Regions from separate parts of the Paracoccus saliphilus genome, predicted to be linked through region 4. Evidence: riboswitches for the same ligand, from Rfam matches in the RefSeq annotation. Region 4 holds a riboswitch; each other region holds the start of a gene.
What was found. Region 4 has a riboswitch for cobalamin ahead of JHX88_RS18150 (ABC transporter substrate-binding protein). Riboswitches for the same ligand answer to the same signal wherever they lie in the genome.

Region 1 (4,701 bases), on a different replicon from region 4:
ATTCTCATTTCGGCATTTGCAGCCATCACGGCGCTGACCGCCTGCGAGCAGGGTGGCACCGGCGGCGGGAAAGCCGCCGAACGCGAGGCCAGCATCGCCGAGATGGAAGGCATCGCCTCGCGCCTGAACGACGAGCAGAACGCCTATATCGAGGAGGTCGCGAGCGATCTCGTGCTTGCCTGGGGCTGTTCGGTAAAACTGGAAAAGCCGCGGATTTACGCGCATGCGAAAACCGTTGCCAAGGCCGATCTGGACAAACAGGGTCTTGAAGAGCCCACACTCGCCCAACTGACCAGGTGGGTCGAGGCTCATTCCAGGGATAATGCGCGCAAGGGCCTGAGGGCGGAAACATGCGAATTGCTGTTCGACGGCGCCGCGAGACGCAGCACCTTGCCCTGATGACCGCATGACCGGGTCAGGTGTTGCGCCCTTGGGTCTGCATTGCTGCACTGCGCGATCGACAAGACAAGGAATGTCATGGCAGGATGCCCGCATTGAAGAACAAGGGAATTGAACCGTGGCAATTCAGGACCTGGATATGGACATCCAGGACTGCGGCGGCACCAAGAAGCAGAAGCGGCGCCTGACCGAGGGAGAGCAGACCCTCGCGAACATGGTCTTCAACGGCAAGATCACCCTGAGAAAGGTGCGTGTGCATGGTTGCGCGCATGAGACGGAATCGCCGCATACCGTCGGCAACGATATCCATTTCCCGCCCAATGCGAACGGTACCGCCTTCGTGGACAGCTTCCATCAGGCCAGCCTGACGCAGCAGGCGAAATTCATCCACGAGCTTGCCCATGTCTGGCAGAACCAGACCCAGCCCCGGGCAAGCCTAGGCTATCACAAGGCATTGAACTACAGCGAGCATCTGGAGATGTCATTGCTCGAATATCTCGATCGGCTCGCCGGGGAATGCCGTTACAAGGATCACCGCCCGGTCATGGATATCGTCAGCCGGCCGCTGCATGTCCATCACGAGACACGGCCCGTCACCATGCCGACGACGATCAGCGCCGACAATATGGACGGCACGACCAGCACGAAACCGGCGAACGGGGCCGACGTGGCGAATTCGGGAATTCTGGAACAGTTCATCCGCGAGCACGCGGTGCCGGATACACGGAAGAACCGCGAGCGAATCCGCAGGTTCTGGCATGATTCCTCCGATTACAACTACCTCACCTTCGGTTGGGAAAAACTCGCCTTCTCCGGCCTGAACAGGGAGGCGCAGGCCGATATGATCATGGATTACTTCATCCTTCTCTGCGGCGGCAATCCGCTGGACCCGACCCTGTGCAAGGGAAACATGTTCGTCCCGCATTCCGGGCAGGTCCGACCGCCATTGTCGGTCTACAAGAAGATCATTCCCTTCGTTCAGGCCTCCCGACGCGACCGGGTCACGATCGCGTCGGATCGCCACCTCGGTTGAGTTCGCCTCAGACGGAGGATGTTTCCCCCGATCCAGGCCTGCACCGCGTATCTTCTTCTTGCAGGAAGAAGAACAGGTTGTGTCGATGGGCCGCGTCAGGCGGGCTCGCGGCGCAGCATGTAGATATCCATGATCCAGCCATGGGCGGCACGGGCGCGGGCGCGGCTATCGACGATGCGCGGTCCGGCCTTGGCCAGCGGGCCTTGGTCCAGGATCTGCTCGTCCATGCCGATATAGGCGCCCCACCAGATGCTCAGCCCTTCGGGTGGCAGAGCCTGGAACGAGCATTGGCCGTCAAGCATCACCACCACCGTATCGGCTCCTTCGGGCCAGCCATGATCCCGCAGACGGCGCCCGGTGGTGACCTGGACCGGCGCGCCGATACGGTTCAGGGGTATCGCATGGGCGGCGCAGAGCCCCTGGATCGCGGTGATGCCGGGAATGACATGGCGGCGGAGCAGCAGGTCGCGGGCCAGCCGGTCGGCGATGCGCAGGGTGCTGTCGTAAAGCGAGGGATCGCCCCAGACCAGCAGCGCCACCCGGCCGGACAGGCTGGGCAGGTGGCCGCGGATCTCGGCATGCCAGGCATCGGCGATGGCATCGTGCCAGCGGCTCACGGCGCCCAGATAATCGGGATCGGCACTGTCCCGGCGAGGCAGGGCGAATTCGGCGATCCGGGTGGATGGTCCGACATGCCGGTCGCAGATCTTCCGGCGCAGCCCGGCCAGGTCGTCCTTTTCGGCGCCTTTCAGCGGGATCAGGATCAGATCGGCCTCTTGCATCGCGGCAATGGCCTGCAATGTCAGGTGGTCGGGATTGCCGGTCCCGATGCCGATCAGGGTGAGGTCGATCATCTGGTCTCCGTAGAAGGTTGCGGGCGGTGAAGCGCCCGCAACTGATGCATCAGGCGAACAGCCGGGGCGTCACCAGGCTGGATCCGCGCAGGCCTCGCAGCGATTTCGCACCGGCCAGCACCGCCAGATCGACCAGCGGCTCGATCAGCACGACCAGCATATAGGCCGCGCCGAATGTGGCGATGCCGTGGATTCCACCGGCAAACCCCTGGCCGTAGATCGCCCAGAACGCGACCCATGCCACGATCCCGCCCTGGTAGGCGGTGGACAGCGCCAGGGCCTGCCCGTAGCGCAGATCAACATAGGCAGTGCCCGGCGCGATGATCCTCGCCGCCAGCGCCTGAAGCGCGAAAAGCGGCACCAGCAGAGTGGTGATGTTCATCCCGTATTGCGGCAGATCGAAGGGCGCGAAGAGCATCCCCTGCAACAGCAGCCCCAATGCCAGCCCGATCGCGGCAGGTGCCGCCCCGAACAACAGGAACAGCGTCGAGCCGAGGATGAAATGCACCTCCGAGACGCCGACGGGGAAATGCGGCATGATCTCGAAGAAGGTGAATACGGCGGCAGTCGTCAGCACGGCCCGTCCGGCCAGCGAGGCAAGCCCGCGTTCGCGCAGCGCCTCCCATGCCAGTTTCAGCGTATAACCGGCTGCGGCCGCGGCAGTGGCATGGCTCAGCGCGATTTTCGCGCCGGTGACGATTCCGGGTTCGATATGCATGTCAGTCTCCTTGTGCCGTCACACCCGACGGCGTTGGCGTTATGTCTGACGGCCGGTCTCCTGGCTCGCGGATCGTCGCGCGGCTTCGGCCTTCCCAGTCCTTCAGAGGAACCAGTGGCGCAGATGAAGCGCGCTCTCCGCATACAGTCGCGGGGGCGGCTGAGGCTTGGGGCGCGGCGGGATGCCATGCCCTTCCCCATTCCCGATGAAGCCCGACGCATCATTGCGTCCTTGCGGGCCACCGATCAGGGGTTCAGCTAAAGATCATCGTGGCGGCCGGGTCAAGCGTTCTGTGCCCGTGCAATCAGGTGGAAAAACGTTCCGCTCACCTGCCCCCCGCCTTCCATGGCGCGGTATGATCCGGTTTCCGGCACTTTGGCGCCATTTGCATCGCTGACCCGGGCCAGCGGCGCGTCGGGCTGCGACAGGATCGTGGCATAGTGGAACTCGTGCCCGCGCAGCGCCTCCTCCGCGCCCAGGCCGGGCAGGGTGGCGGTGTTGAGCCGCGCGAGCCGGTAGCCCAGATGCATGCGGCGCTTCTGATAGCTGGTCTCCAGCCCCAGCAAGCCCGCCATCCGGTGCCGCCGCCCTTCCGCATCCACCAACCCGGCCCCCAGCGCCATGTAGCCGCCGCATTCACCATGCACGGGGCGCGTCCGGGCAAAGCGGGAAAGCCCGTCACGGAAATGCCCCGCATCGGCGAGACGGCCCGCATGCAGTTCCGGATAGCCGCCGGGCAGCCAGCAGGCATCGGCGCTTTCATCCGGGGCCTCGTCGGCCAGGGGCGAGAAGGGCAGGATCGTCGCACCCTGGCTGCGCCATTCCGCAAGCAGATGCGGATAGGTGAAGGAAAAGGCAGCGTCCCGGGCCAGGGCGATCCGCGCGCCCGGCGGTGGCACCGGCCGATGCGGCGCCGTGTCCGGCAGGTTCCGCGTGGCGGCGGCGGCGATGATGGCGTCCAGGTCGCAATGGGCGGAGATGAACTCCCCGGCATGGCGCAGGATACCCTCCAGCCCGGCGGTTTCCTCGGCCTGCACGAGGCCCAGATGCCGCTCTGGAAGCTCGATATTTCCCTGTCGTGGCAGGGCGCCCAACACCGCGATGCCGGCCTCTTCCATGCCCTTCCGGATCAGTGCTTCGTGGCGGGGCGAGGCGACCCGGTTCAGCACAACCCCGGCGAACGGCATGTCGGGGCGCAACGTCGCGAACCCCTTGGCCACCGCCGCCGCCGATTGCGCCTGCCCAGAAACATCGAGGATCAGGACCACCGGCCAGCCCATCAGACCGGCAATCTCGGCACTGGAGCCGATGCCGGTTTCGCCGGGTTTCGCCACCCCGTCGAACAAGCCCATCGAGCCCTCGGCCAGCACCAGGTCCGCCTCTCTTCCGCTTGTATGTGCGGCGATCTGGCCCGGGCTCATGGCCCATGTGTCCAGGTTGAACGAAGCGCTTCCCGAAGCGGCAAGATGAAAGGCGGGGTCGATATAGTCGGGCCCGCTCTTGAAGGGTTGCACATCCAGGCCGCGCGTGCGCAGCGCGGCCAACAGCCCCAGCATCAGCACCGTCTTGCCCGTGCCCGAGGACGGGGCGGAGACAAGCAGACCCGGGGGGGGCGGGCTATTGGACATCGAGCACCTCACTTGCCGCGTTGAGCGAAATTGTCACGTTGGAATTTGGATATTTATATGAAGAAGAAG
Region 2 (4,701 bases), 690 kb from region 4:
ACCTATATCGCCAAGATTCCCGCGACCCTGCTGAGCCCGCTGGTTCTGGTGCTTTGCCTTTACGGTATCTACTCCATCGGCAACAGCATGTTCGATGTGATCGTCCTTCTTGCGATGGGTGTGGGCGGGTTCGTGATGTATCTCTTGAACATTCCTGCAGCGCCTTTCCTGATCGCCTTTATCCTCGGCCCGATGATCGAAGAGAACCTGCGGCGCGCTCTTGCCATCTCGCGTGGCGATCCCACGGTGCTTTTGTCATCGCCGATCACATGGATCTTCGCGGCCCTTGTCCTGTTCGTGGTGGGCCTCACGATCCGGCGCGAAATTAAGAAAGCCAATGAAAGAAAGGCACGTTTCCAATGAAGGACCTGTCGGGCGCAATCAGCCAGCATCCGCGGCTTGGCGATGCAAAGGATCACCTGAAGACCCTGATCGGGTTCGATACGACCAGCCGCAATTCGAACCTGCCATTGATCGACCACATGGCCGAATTTCTCGAGGTTCTGGGAGGCAAGATTACACGGTTGCAGGATGAGACAGGGCAAAAAGCCAACCTGATTGCCCGTTTCGGTCCACCTGAAATCTCCGGAATCGTCCTTTCCGGCCATACGGACGTTGTCCCCGCGGGTGGAACCAACTGGACCACCCCACCCTTCGATGCCGATGAACGTGATGGCCGGATCTTCGGTCGCGGCAGTTGCGACATGAAGGCGTTCGCGGCCTGTGTCATGGCGGCAATGCGCGATATCGATCAGATCGAACTGTCCCGCCCGCTCTACCTCTGCTTTTCCTATGACGAGGAGGTGGGTTGCCTTGGCGCACCGCAGATCGCGCGCTATCTGAAAGAGCTGGATGTGCCGCCAAGTTTTGCCGTGATCGGAGAGCCGAGCGATATGAAGCTGGTCGCCGGTCAGAAAGGCAAGATCGCCATGCGCGCCACTTTCCACGGCACCAGCGGGCATTCTTCGTTTGCTCCGGCGCATGTCAACGCCGTGGCCTATGCGGCCCGCGCGGTCTCGATGATCGATGCACGGGCGCGCCGCTATGAGACGGAGGGACCTTTCGATCCGGCCTTTACCGTGCCGCATGCCACATGCCTGGTCACGATGATCGACGGTGGGGTTGCCACGAATGTCACCCCGGACCGCTGCAGCTTCACGTTTGAGTTGCGGAGTATCGACGAATTGGCAGCGCAGGCTGATCTTGATGAACTGCTGACCGAGATTCGCGAAACGCTGGAGCCCGAGATGAAAGCCGGGCATCCCGATGCCGGAATCCGGTTCGAACGCATTTTTGCCTATCCGGCCATGGGTGACGCGCGTGGAACAGATGCTTTTGCTGAACTTCGGCCGGTGATGCCGGAATATTCCGGCAAGGTGTCATATGGGTCGGAAGGTGGCGTTTTCGAGGTGGAAGGCGGCATTCCCTCGATCATTGTCGGCCCTGGTTCGATTGAACAGGCACATAAGGCGGACGAGTTCGTCGAGATCGACCAGTTGAACCGCTGTCTGCATTTTCTCGACAATCTTCTGGATCAGGTCGGTATCCAGAAATAACCTGCCCTTGATCCAAGCTTTGAGATGACAAGCCGATGACGGGATCGGCTTGTCTCGATGCGGCAGGGCTTCTACAGTCCACCCGTCTGGTGCCATGGCCTTTCCGGGGCCTGGAGAATCGGGAACGCGGTGCAATTCCGCGACGTGCCCAACGCTGTGAGGCGGATGGCGCAGCAAAGGCCACTGACCCTTCGGTTGGGAAGGCGCTGCGCCGCGTGAAGCCGAGTCAGAAGACCGGCCAGGCAGGATGGATCTTTCCCGTGCGGACGACGGGAGGGTCGTCAATGTTGCCGAGACAGGGGAGAATGTCATGCCGCAACCCTCCGTTCCCGCACCCGCGGGCAGGTTTTCTGATGATGAGCGTGAGGCGGTATATCGCGCGATCCACACTCGCCGCGATGTCCGCGGCCAGTTCCTTCCCGATCCGATTCCCGAAGAACTGCTTCGGCGGCTTCTGCTTGCGGCCCATCACGCACCCTCGGTTGGGTTGATGCAGCCGTGGAATTTCATCGTGATCGAAGACTCATCGGTGAAATCGCGTATTCGCGACGCCTTCGATCACGCCAATGAAACAGCGGCCAATCTGTTCCCGGCAGAGCGTCGTGCACTTTACTCGAAGCTCAAGCTGCAAGGTATTTCCGAGGCGCCCGTGAACCTGTGCGTCACCTGCGACCGGTCGCGCGGTGGTGACCTTGTCCTGGGACGGACCCATAATCGCGATACCGATCTCTATTCTACCGTCTGCGCTGTGCAAAATCTCTGGCTTGCGGCGCGGGCGGAGGGGATAGGTCTCGGTTGGGTCAGCATCTTTGATGATGCCGATCTGCGGTCAATCCTGCATCTTCCCGAACATGTGGTTCCCGTCGCCTATCTTTGCCTTGGCCATGTCGTGGAGCTTTACGAGGAACCCGAATTGCAGGCACGAGGTTGGGCGTCCCGGCTTCCTCTGGATGACCTGATTTTCCGCGATAGGTGGGGGGAAGCGCGGTGAGGCGGGCCAGACGCGACGACGCCATGCCCGGAAAGGCGGCCAGATCAATTCAATCGGAGCCCGACTCGTCCGTTGAGCCGTGAATGGCGAATTGTTCCAGCCCGGCGTCCTTGGTTTCGATGACGCGATAGGCCTCCCTCACCCCGGACTGGGTCAGTTCACGGGCGACGGTCAACAGGGTATTAGGCGGATGATCCTCGCATAGATCGGTCATCTGGGCGATTTCCTCTGCGGCGACCGGGCGGGCCTGATCTACCGAGGGAGCGCCGTGATAGGTGACGAAATGTTCGGCCAGCAAATCGGTGAGGGCGGTCAATTCGCCCGGCGCGACCGTGGTGACCGCGACAAAGGTTACCCGCCCGCCGGTTTCCAGGCCCAGCCAGCCATTGGCAAAGGCCTGCCGCGCCTTGCCGGTCAGATCGGCATCGGTCCAGTCGGAAAACTCGAAGCCGCCAGAGATGCACCACTCGCCGGTTCGGGCCGGGTTGGCATAGACACGCTGATCGCTTTCGTCGAAATGGATCGCTCGGGCAAGATTCATGGGGCGGTCTCCAGCAGATCGGTAAGCGGGATCAGATGGGTGCTGTCTCCATCGCGCAGCAACATGCCGAAATCCGTGTCGATTCCGACGAAGACGCCACGACGTCCGGATTGTTCTGTCTGTTCTCCCAGCCCATGCGCCAATGCTTGCCAATCGTCATGCAGGGGACGGTTGCCCCGATCTTCCCAACGATCGATCCAGTTCAGGCAGTGGCGTGCCCAAGCTTCCACCAAGATAGGAGACGAGACATCGGCGCAACCTTCGACATAGAGCCATGTCTGGTCGGGAGTATCGCCGGGACGGTCGGTGGAGGGGATCAGCGGCAGGCTAAAGCCGATCACCAGCCAGTCGGGAACGGCCTGCGGTTCTGGGTGCGAGGCAACCGCGCGGAACCGGCCACAGCTTGCGCCATTGATCCGAATGCCGCCGTTCCAGTCCAGGTGCACCGCGATTTCCGGCGGGGCGAGGGCGCCGAGGGCATTCTGAAACCCGACCCCGCATAGCGGCAGCATCGCCATGGCCTGCGCCAAAGGTACTTCGGGGGCAAAGACCAATGCGCCTTGTAATTCATCTGCCGCCAGCCGGTAACAGACGAGCCCGGCATCGCACCCTTCGGCGGCACGCAAGCAGGCGTGCCGGATGGCATCGCCCGTTGTCGGCTCACCCCGCATCAGCGGAGGAAAGGAGAGCTCCTCGATCGCGGTCACGCCACCTCCTTGGCAACCAAGGCTGAGGCGATGTCATGAAACGCCCTTGCTTGCGCGCTGTCGGGCTGGCTGACGGTGATCGGTGCGCCACCATCCGAGGCCAGCCGGATCTGAAGATCCAACGGCACCTCGGCGAGCAGGGGGACATTCAGCTTTGCGGCCTCGGATGCCACGCCACCATGACCGAAGACATGCTCTTCATGGCCGCATTGCGAACAGATATGCGTACTCATGTTCTCGACCATGCCCAGAATGGGCACCTTCATCTGGTTGAACATGTCGATCCCCTTGCGGGCATCCAGCAGTGCAACATCTTGCGGGGTCGAGACGATGATTGCGCCGTCAACCTGCGCTTTCTGACACAGCGTCATCTGGACATCGCCGGTCCCCGGCGGCAGATCGACCAGCAGGATATCGAGTGCGCCCCATTGCACCTGCGTCAACATCTGCTGCAACGCGCCCATGAGCATTGGGCCACGCCAGACCACGGCCTGATCCTCGTTGGTCATCAACCCGATCGACATCATGGTGACGCCGTGATTACGCATCGGAAGGATGGTCTTGCCGTCCGGGCTGGCCGGGCGACCCGAGACGCCCAGCATTCGCGGCTGTGACGGGCCGTAGACATCCGCGTCCAGTAACCCGACACGCCGTCCTTGCTGCGCCAGGGCGCAGGCGAGATTGGCCGCGACGGTGGATTTGCCCACGCCGCCCTTGCCGCTGGCGATGGCGATGATCCGGGCGATGCCGGGGATGGGCTCCGGTCCTGCCGGCTCGGATTTGCGGGCGCGAAGTTCCGGCGGAGCCTTCTCGGTATGCCCCGTCATGACGATGGACACCCCCGAGACACCGTCTTGAGCCCGCAACGCGGCCTCGGCATTGGTCTTTACGGCCTGATAAGCCTCG
Region 3 (4,701 bases), 930 kb from region 4:
CGGCTGTCAGGCTGGACAAAGCTCCCTGAAATCCACCCATCGGAGTGCGCGCGGCCCCCAAAATGAATACGTTTCGAACAGCCATGATCTTCCCCCTTGTTCGACAGATAGTCGCTTACTTGATCGTAACCTTTCCCGTCTAGTCAATCTGTCGGAATTATCAGATGGGGTTTCGATGGAACTTACCACCACGGAAGACGGAAAAACGACCATCATCACTACGTGCGAATCCAGGATCGACGCTGTCAATGCGACGCGTTTCAAGGACGTGGTGCGCGAGATCATTACCGACCGCGGCAAACCGGCATTGCTTGATCTGCAACATGTCGATTTCATGGACAGTTCGGGCTTGGGCGCGTTGATCGCAGTACACAAAGCCATGCCGCCCGGGCTGTCACTGACGCTTGCCAACATAACGCCCAATGTCGAACGGGTTTTCAAGCTGACACGAATGGATTCCGTGTTTCATATCCTGCCCCCTCAGCGACAGCAGGAGAACGGATAGTGAATTCGATTGACCGGCAGAAGGCCGACCCCGGCAAATTCGCCGCTTGCAAGGCATGGCCGCTATTTCATCGGGTCCTGACAGCCAACCCATTCGCTATCCGCGAAGCGCTCTCAGACGTCCGAAACCGTTTCACGAAATCAGCCAATCCCGACACCATCGGGCGGCTCGAACTTGTTCTGGCAGAGGTGTTGAACAATGTCGCGGAACACGCTGTTCCACGACATGGCAACCTTCCTGCGAAGGACGTGCCGACGATTCACCTGTCCATCGTCCGGACCGAGCGAGGGTTCGTCTGCGCTGTCGCGGATGATGGCATTTCTCTCCCGGACAAATGCCTGCAGCCGCACAGCTTGCCAAAGACCGAAAATTCGGGGCTTTCCGAAAGCGGGTTCGGCTGGTTCCTCATCCAGGATTTGACCCAAACGCTGTGCTATTACCGAGAGGAACAGAAGAACTATCTGGCCTTCAGCGTCCCTCTCACGCAGAGCGCTTAATTCAGCAATTCCTGCAGCGGATAGCGGCCATCCTCGAAATCACCGAACATCTCGATCACCTCGGGATGATCCAATGGCTCGCCCGAGGAATCAGGAACCAGGTTCTGCTCTGATACATAGGCGATATAATAGGTCGCCTCGGTTTCGGCATAGAGATGGTAGAACGGCTGATCCTTGGATGGCCGCACGTCTTCGGGAATGGAATCATACCATTCCTCGGTGTTCGCGAATTCCGGGTCGACATCGAAAATGACCCCGCGGAACGGCCGGTCCTTGTGCCGGACAACCTGTCCAAGACAATATTTCGCGACGCGGTTTTGCACCTGCATGCGTAACGATCCCTTAGTATTCATGGCATTTCGCCGAATTGGAGGGGTTCTAATGCCGCAAGTCGATTCTGTCCACCGCAGCGCCACTTGTCTCCGTCGAAAACACCAGACGCCCGGGCTGACCGCTTAACGATCAATCGGGGCTGGTGGGACGCGTTGTGTCACCAAATGCTTCTTGCGCTTCTCGTAGAATGCATTGCCGCCCGCAACGAGGACATAGTGCATGTTATTGTAGGGAAAACTGTAGCCGGCGGTATGGAAGAACCTGGCGTTGCGCACACCGGGTTGCCGCTCGCCGTTCAGCACCGCCCGCGCGGCCTCCTGCACATCGGGTAAAGCCTTGGAGTTCATCGGCCTGGTCATCACACCCGGTGCGAACTGATTTTTCTGCCCCACCACACCGCAGACGGTGTTCGGAAATTCATCCGACGCGACACGATTCATGACAACCGTACCAACGGCGATCATTCCCTGCCGGCTCGATCTGTTGGCCTCGAAGAATATGGCACGTTCCATGCATTCCACATCCTTCTTTGTGTGTCCGTGCCGACTGCGACTGCTGTCACCGCCCATTGAACAACCCGCAAGTATGGAAGCCGCCACTAAAAGGCCCGAGACGAGCCACGTCTTGGATGCACTGTCGATCATGTTCCGCCTTATCGTTTTTTTGCCCTGGCCGTGTTCGACGCAGGATCTGTTATTCACTGCCACATTCCCATTTTGCCATTTCAGCCTCTCACGCACAAGGATGACCGATGATGGCCGGCATCGGGTCGCCGTTCCCCAACAGATGCGGTGGTGTCATGGAGAGATGGCTGCATCGCAACGACAGCACATTCTCACGCGCCCGACCGAAACTAGTTGACCTTGCACCTCCCATGCGGCATCCCGGTCGATGATGGTTCCCGGGACGGTCAGGCCGCCGGGTGAAAAGGGAACGTGGTGAGGTGCGTAGCACCAATTCCGCGACTGCCCCCGCAACTGTAGGCGGAGAGCATAGCCCGACAGCCACTGGCGCAGCCGAGCGCCGGGAAGGCGGGATATGCAGCGACCCGCAAGTCAGGAGACCTGCCATCGTCATGTCAACCAACCCGGGCGGGGTGCCCCGGAAGGAGCAGCGATGACTGGATACAGCTTGTGGCGGAAATGCCGCCAAATCATCTCTTGTCAGCAAGAGCGCTGCCTTGCCGCGAGTTTGCGCGGGCTTCCTACCCCGTTCTTCTCATCCCAGAAGGACGCTTCCAGATGAACCTGCCTTTCCTTTCGCTGATCGCGATCAGCGCATTGATCACGAACGGCGCACTCGCCGCAGAGACCGAATATCCACTGACCATCGACAATTGCGGTGTCGAGATCACTTTCGATGGCCCTCCGGAGAATATCGTGTCGATCGGGCAAGCCGCCACCGAGACACTCTACGCGCTCGGTGCAGAGGACCAGATGGCAGGCACCGCGCTTTGGTTTAACGCGGTGCTGCCGGAATTCGCGGATGCCAATGCGGCAGTAGAGCGTATCTCGGACAACGCCCCGAGCTTTGAAGGGGTGGTAAACAAGCGTCCCGGCTTCGTGCCGACGATGTTCGAATGGATGATCGGCCCGAAAGGGGTCGTCGGAACGCGCGAGCAATTCGCCGATCTGGGCATTCCGGCCTATGTGATGCCCCCCGATTGCGAAGGTAAGGATAATCTTGTCGGTGCGGATGGGACGCGCTTGGCACCTTTCGACATCGCAACGCTCTACAAGAGCATTAAGCAGATGGCCGCAATCATGGATAGGCAGGATCGCGGAAGTGAGCTGATCGTGGATCTGCAGGCCCGCGAAGCGGCTGCGGTCGAGCGTGCCCGCGCAATGGACCTGCTGGACGCCTCTGCGGTGGTCTGGTTTTCCTCTGCTGAAATGGAACGCGATCCCTTCGTGGCCGGGCAAAAGGGCATTCCGGCATGGATGTTCGAGAGGTTGGGGCTACGCAACGTGATCGAATCCGACGAGGAATGGCCGACCGTGGGCTGGGAGAGCATCGCGAAGGCCGATCCCTCGGTCATCGTGATTGCCCGAATGGATCGTCGGCGCTTCCCGGCCGACGATCACGAGAAGAAGCTGGAGTTTCTCAAATCGGACCCGGTGACCAGCCGGATGACCGCCGTGAAGGAAGATCGCATCGTCATTCTTGATGCCGAGGCAATGCATGCCTCGATCCGCCTAATCGACGGCCTGGAAACCCTGACTGATGCGATGGAAGCGTTGACGAAATGACTTTGGCGCTGACCGGAACACAGACGGTTATACGCGGCCGGCAGGCGATGCGCTGGATCGGTGTCGCGGCGATTCCGGTCGCCGCGCTGTTTGCCGGAGTCTGTATCGGCGAAACGCGAATTCCGCTGAGCACGGTATTGCAAGTATTGGCCAACCGGCTGTGGGACGCGGGCTATGCCGTCGATCCCATCGACGAGGGTATCATCTGGGCCTATCGGTTGACCCGTGCTCTGGTCGCCGGGGCCTGTGGCGCGGCGCTGGCGATCTGCGGGGTGATCCTGCAATCGCTGTTGCGCAACGCGCTGGCCGATCCTTATCTGTTGGGCATATCGGCCGGAGCCTCGACAGGCGCGGTACTGATCGCCGTGGCAGGCGTGGGCGCCGGCATGGTGCCGATGTCGGCAGGTGCCCTGCTGGGAGCGTTACTGGCTTTCGGCCTCGTCACGCTGCTGGCGCAACTCTCGGGCGGCGGAACGGGACTGCGAGGAGCCGGGCAAATCATTCTGGCTGGCATTGCCGGATCACAGTTGTTCAATGCCCTGACCTCTTTCATCATCGCACGCTCGGCCAATGCCGAGCAGGCCCGCGGGATCATGTTCTGGCTGCTGGGCAATCTGTCAGGCGTGCGATGGGACGACGTGTGGCTGGCGCTCCCCGCTGCCGCGATGGTGCTGTTGATCGGGCTGTGGCATCTTCGCGCACTGGACGCCTTTACCTTCGGCTCGGAATCGGCGGCATCCCTGGGCATACCGGTCCGGCAAGTGCAGGCGGTTCTGATCCTCGGAGCGGCGATTGCAACGGCCGTGATGGTCTCGATCGTCGGCTCGATCGGCTTCGTGGGGCTTGTCGTCCCCCATGCCGCACGGTTCCTGGTCGGTGTCCGTCATTCACGGCTGGTGCCCGCCTCTGCACTGATAGGCATGGTATTCCTGATCGCCGCAGACATCCTGTCGCGCGTCATGATCCCCGGTCAGGTGTTGCCCATCGGGGTCGTCACCGCCCTGGTCGGGGCCCCTGCCTTTGCCCTGATCCTGATCCGCGGAAGGGCTTCATCGTGATGATCCGAGCGAGTGATCTGGGCTGGCGCACACGCGGCAAGACCATCCTGCAGGGCGCT
Region 4 (4,701 bases):
AGCCTGAGTGGTCTTTTTCGGTTGACGAATGTTTCAGTCCGGCAGGACATCAAGGCGCAAGCGACCACTCACAGGATCTTCGCAGACAGTTGCCGCAACCTTGAAAACGGACCGGATCAGTTCCGAGGTCATCACATTGCCGGGTTTCCCTTGGGCCACGAGTTGACCGTCCTTGATGACGGCGATCTCGTCGCAGAACGCGACAGCATGGTTCAGATCATGGAGGGCGGCGACACAGCTTGTTCCAAGCCCCTTGAGCAGCTTCAAGAGGTCGAGCTGATGACGAATATCAAGGTGGTTCGTGGGTTCGTCCAAAAGGAGTTCCCGGGGTTCCTGCGCCAGGGCGCGGGCGATCTGGATGCGCTGCCGTTCGCCGCCTGACAGGGTCGACCAGGGCTGGTCCGCCCGTCCCGTCATGCCCGTCCGCGCAAGCGCGTTTGACACTGCGGCGTGATCAGTCGCGTTCCAGTTCCCCCATGCCCCGCGATGCGGCGTACGGCCAAGGGCCACCACCTCGCGCGCGGTCATTGCGATTTCTGTGGTGGCCTGTTGCTCCACGAGCGCGAGTCGGCGGGCCACCTCGCGCCGGGGAATGGTCGGCATGGGCCGCTCATCGAGCAGGACCGCTCCACCCGAACCGCGCCTGAGTCCTGCGAGCAGGCGCAGGAGGCTGGATTTTCCCGAACCGTTCGGCCCCACGAGGCCAAGAAAGCGGCCCGCTGGAAGCCGCAGGGTCACGCCCCGAACGATAGGCTGGCCCCCGGCCTCCCATGCGATATCACGAGCCTGCAGCGTCATGCGCGCCGCCTCGATCGCCAGAGGATGAAAGCAAAGGCCGGAGCTCCGAAAAGCGCGGTTACCACCCCGATCGGCAGCACCTGTCCCGGCACCACGATGCGCGACAGGACGTCCGCCGTAACCATGAAGACACCGCCCGCCAGCGCCGTCGCCGGGATCAGCCGCCCATGGGCAGGCCCGACCAGGAAGCGGCTGGCATGTGGTACGACCAGACCTACGAACCCGACTGCACCGACAAGGCTGACAATCCCTGCCGTCAACATTGCCGTGATGGCGAAAAGCTCGGCGCGGATGCGGACAGTGTCGATGCCGAGAGAGGCGGCCGCATCCTCGCCGAAGGCGAAGGCGTCAAGTGCACGCGCCCGGTAAAGGCAGATCGCCAGACCTGTCGCGAGAACCGGCATGGCAAGGGCGACATCGGGCCAGCGCACGCCGCCGAGGCTGCCCAGAAGCCAGAACATGATACCGCGCGTTTGCTCCGCATTGGCCGAGGTGATTACGATAAAAGAGGTCGCGGCATTGAAGAGCTGCGACCCGGCGATACCCGCGAGGATGATCCGCTCGGTGCCGCCGCCAGAACCATGCGCCAGAAACGCCACGAAGGCGAAGGCCAGGCCGGCGCCGAGAAACGCGCCCCCCGACAGGGTAACGGCTCCGGCGCCGATCCCGAGTATCATCACGAGGACGGCCCCGGTCGATGCGCCCGCGGAAATCCCGAGCAGATAAGGCTCCGCCAGCGGGTTGCGCAGCAATGCCTGCAAAACCGTGCCGCAAACCGCCAGCGCGGCACCTGCCGAAGCGGCCATTGCCGCGCGGCTCAGACGGTAATGCCAGACGATCCCTTCACGGATCGGATCGACGGCAAAATCCATTCCGAAGATCCGGTTGCCCAGCATCTTGAGAATTTCGGCTGGCGGTACGGTGATGTCGCCGATGGCGACCGCACCGACCATCGCGAAACACAGTGCCACGAGCGCGATCAGCTCGAAAACCGGCAAGCGCAGCCGGCGAAGAGGGCGGGGTGACAACTCGGCCTGAAGACTCATTCTGTCAGGCCAAGCTCGCGCAGACCCCGCGCGAGGATCTCTACCCCATCGACCGCCCGCAGCGTCGGGTTCATGGATTGCGCATCCATCTCGATCAGGTTCCCCGCGCGTATCGCGGTCATCTGGCTGGTGACCGGATCGTTCAGAAGAAACTCGCGCTTGGCGGCGACGTCGTCCCCGGGCAGGTTGCGGCGATCCATCGAGCCCAGGACGATGACGGTAGGATCCAGCCCGGCGATCGTTTCCCATCCCACCAGGGGCCATTCCTGGTCTGACGTGATGACATTGCGGATACCTATCACATCCGAAATCCATGCCGGCGCGCCGAACCGTCCCGCTACATAGGCCTCGCCGTCGAGTTCGGGGGATGAGAACCAGTAGAGTACCGATATGTCATTCCCGCGAAGCGCCTCGACATCCGCTGCGGCCTTCGCGATCCTTGCCCGGTTCTCGGCAATCAGTACCTCACGAGCGGGCCGGACATTGAAGATGGCGGCAAATTCCCTGATTTCTCGGTGCAGCAGATCGGCAGTCCAGGCCCGGGACCGCGCGCCATCGCCGCTACCGACACTGAATTCACTCTTGGCGCATTCGGCGGGCGACACATAGACCGGGATGTCGAAATCCCCGAATTGCGTAAAGCTGCCGACGCGGCTTTCGCCGGGGCCGATGTCATTGATCCACTGGCTGGTGACGAAATCCGGTCGCGTGCCGAGAACCGCCTCGAAACTGGGAGAGTTGTCGGCAAGGCGTGGCAAGGCATCGCCTTCTTCGGAGAGCTGATCCGGCAGGGGCGCCAGCCAGATCGCGGTTCCGACAACGCGGTTTCCAAGACCGAGCGACAGCAAAATCTCGGTCGAACCCTGCCCGATAGAGACTACACGCTCGGGCGCGGATGCAAATGACAGCTTGCGACCGCAATTCTCTATCTCGAGCGGATCGCCGGTGGCTTGCGCCGAAGCGGGAACGATTGGCAGGACAAGAAAGCCCGCAAGCAGGCTGCAAAGGCGGGTCGCGCCGCCGGTCGTGGTGGACATATGGCTCCTTTCCCGGACACCCCGCCCGGCTTCATGAGGGTGAGAAGCCACATCGATCGCGGCTCCGGAACGGCAGGTCTCCTGACTTGCGGCCTTGGTTCCGGTCCCGGCCTTCCCATGCGCATCCGCACAGTGGCCCTGACCTCGAGGGTCAGATGGGGCGGAACGGCCGCTTACAGTTGCGGGGGCAGCTCCGGAATTCGCAGGACAAGCCTGCGGCACCGGATTCCCTTTTGAGCCCGTTCGGGCACCGTTTCCGATGGTAACCTATCCCGGCATGAGGTGTTGTCAACCGGCTCCGTCGACCATGACGTGGCGCCGTTGATCAGATCACGGTTCAGAAATCCCAGTCCTCGTCTTCCGTCGCAATGGTCTTGCCGATCACGTAGGAGGAACCGGAGCCGGAAAAGAAATCGTGGTTCTCGCTATCGGGCGAAAGGGCGGCCATGATTGCCGGGTTGACCTCGCAGACCTGCGGCGGGAACAGCGCCTCATAGCCCAGATTCTGCAAAGCCTTGTTGGCGTTGTAATGCAGGAATGCCTTCACATCCTCGGTCAATCCGAGGCTGTCATATAGTTCGGCGGTATATTTCACCTCGATATCGTAGAGATCGAAGATCAGCGAAAAGGCGAAATCCTTCATCCTTGCCTGATCCGCCTCGTCCAGCCGCGCAAGCCCGCGCTGATATTTATAGCCGATATAATAACCATGTACGGCTTCATCACGGATGATCAGGCGGATCAGATCGGCGGTATTGGTCAATTTTGCGCGGCTGGACCAGTACATTGGCAAGTAGAAGCCCGAATAGAACAGGAAGCTTTCCAGAAACACGCTGGCGATCTTGCGTTTCAGCGGATCTGTGTCCGACTCGTATTCATCCAGGATCAGCCGCGCCTTGGCTTGCAAATGCGAGTTTTCCTCGGACCAGCGGAAGGCTTCGTCGACTTCTTTCGTCATGCACAGCGTCGAAAAGATTGAGGAATAGGAACGCGCGTGAACCGCCTCCATGAAGGCGATATTCGACAGCACGGCCTCTTCATGCGGGGTGATCGCATCCCCCATCAGAAGCGGTGCGCCGATGCTGTTCTGCACGGTATCCAGCAGCGTGAGCCCGGTGAAGACGCGGATGGTCAGTTTGCGTTCTTCCGGGCGCAGGGTGGCCCAGCTTTGCACATCATTGGACAACGGCACTTTCTCAGGCAGCCAGAAATTCACCGTCAGACGGTTCCAGACCTCGAGATCCTTGTCGTCCTCCAGCCGGTTCCAGTTCACCGCCCGCTGCGGTTGCCGCATGACCTGATCCTTCATATCGAAGAACCCCCTTCATTCCTGATTTCGATATCTGTTCCAAAGGCGCGCCCGCACCGGGCGGCAAGCCTTACAATGTGCATGACACGCAGCCCTGAACCTCCGTTCCTTCCAACGCATCCTGACGCAGCCGGACGTAATAGATCGTCTTGATCCCCTTCTTCCACGCATAGATCTGGGCGCGGTTGATATCGCGCGTCGTGGCGTCCGCAGGAAAGAACAGCGTCAGCGACATGCCCTGATCGACATGTTCGGTGGCCGCCGCATAGGTGTCGATGATCGCCTCGGGGCCGATCTCATAGGCGTCACGGTAGTATTCGAGATTCTCGTTGCTCATGAAAGCTGCCGGATAATAGACGCGGCCGATCTTGCCCTCTTTGCGGATCTCGATCTTCGAGGCGATCGGATGGATCGAGCTTGTCGAATTGTTGATATAGCTGATCGAGCCGGTCGGCGGCACTGCCTGCAGATTGCGATTGTACAGCCCGTGCTTCATCACCATTTCCCGAAG

Region 1: it holds a riboswitch for cobalamin, as region 4 does, so the genes downstream of both, JHX88_RS21445 (energy-coupling factor ABC transporter permease) here and JHX88_RS18150 (ABC transporter substrate-binding protein) in region 4, are expected to answer to the same signal.
Region 2: it holds a riboswitch for cobalamin, as region 4 does, so the genes downstream of both, bluB (5,6-dimethylbenzimidazole synthase) here and JHX88_RS18150 (ABC transporter substrate-binding protein) in region 4, are expected to answer to the same signal.
Region 3: it holds a riboswitch for cobalamin, as region 4 does, so the genes downstream of both, JHX88_RS01585 (ABC transporter substrate-binding protein) here and JHX88_RS18150 (ABC transporter substrate-binding protein) in region 4, are expected to answer to the same signal.

What each region holds. Positions count from the first base shown of each region.
Region 1 covers NZ_CP067141.1:92,953-97,653, reverse strand. Annotated here, with positions in the region: gene JHX88_RS21460 (hypothetical protein) at 1-399, shown strand, start outside; gene JHX88_RS21455 (hypothetical protein) at 518-1,432, shown strand; gene cobF (precorrin-6A synthase (deacetylating)) at 1,528-2,286, opposite strand; gene JHX88_RS21445 (energy-coupling factor ABC transporter permease) at 2,336-3,004, opposite strand; cobalamin riboswitch at 3,038-3,266, opposite strand; gene JHX88_RS21440 (cobyrinic acid a,c-diamide synthase CobB) at 3,286-4,632, opposite strand.
Region 2 covers NZ_CP067140.1:97,961-102,661, forward strand. Annotated here, with positions in the region: gene JHX88_RS00445 (tripartite tricarboxylate transporter permease) at 1-363, shown strand, start outside; gene argE (acetylornithine deacetylase) at 360-1,556, shown strand; cobalamin riboswitch at 1,627-1,813, shown strand; gene bluB (5,6-dimethylbenzimidazole synthase) at 1,867-2,547, shown strand; gene JHX88_RS00460 (DUF6505 family protein) at 2,597-3,088, opposite strand; gene JHX88_RS00465 (biotin/lipoate--protein ligase family protein) at 3,085-3,786, opposite strand; gene JHX88_RS00470 (Mrp/NBP35 family ATP-binding protein) at 3,792-4,701, opposite strand, start outside.
Region 3 covers NZ_CP067140.1:335,735-340,435, reverse strand. Annotated here, with positions in the region: gene JHX88_RS01610 (acetyl-CoA C-acyltransferase) at 1-85, opposite strand, end outside; gene JHX88_RS01605 (STAS domain-containing protein) at 176-505, shown strand; gene JHX88_RS01600 (ATP-binding protein) at 505-1,002, shown strand; gene hspQ (heat shock protein HspQ) at 999-1,331, opposite strand; gene JHX88_RS01590 (cell wall hydrolase) at 1,458-1,979, opposite strand; cobalamin riboswitch at 2,214-2,421, shown strand; gene JHX88_RS01585 (ABC transporter substrate-binding protein) at 2,577-3,584, shown strand; gene JHX88_RS01580 (FecCD family ABC transporter permease) at 3,581-4,642, shown strand; partial or broken gene JHX88_RS01575 (ABC transporter ATP-binding protein) at 4,642-4,701, shown strand, end outside.
Region 4 covers NZ_CP067140.1:3,783,353-3,788,053, reverse strand. Annotated here, with positions in the region: gene JHX88_RS18160 (ABC transporter ATP-binding protein) at 34-798, opposite strand; gene JHX88_RS18155 (FecCD family ABC transporter permease) at 795-1,844, opposite strand; gene JHX88_RS18150 (ABC transporter substrate-binding protein) at 1,841-2,881, opposite strand; cobalamin riboswitch at 2,936-3,151, opposite strand; gene nrdF (class 1b ribonucleoside-diphosphate reductase subunit beta) at 3,219-4,175, opposite strand; gene nrdE (class 1b ribonucleoside-diphosphate reductase subunit alpha) at 4,261-4,701, opposite strand, start outside.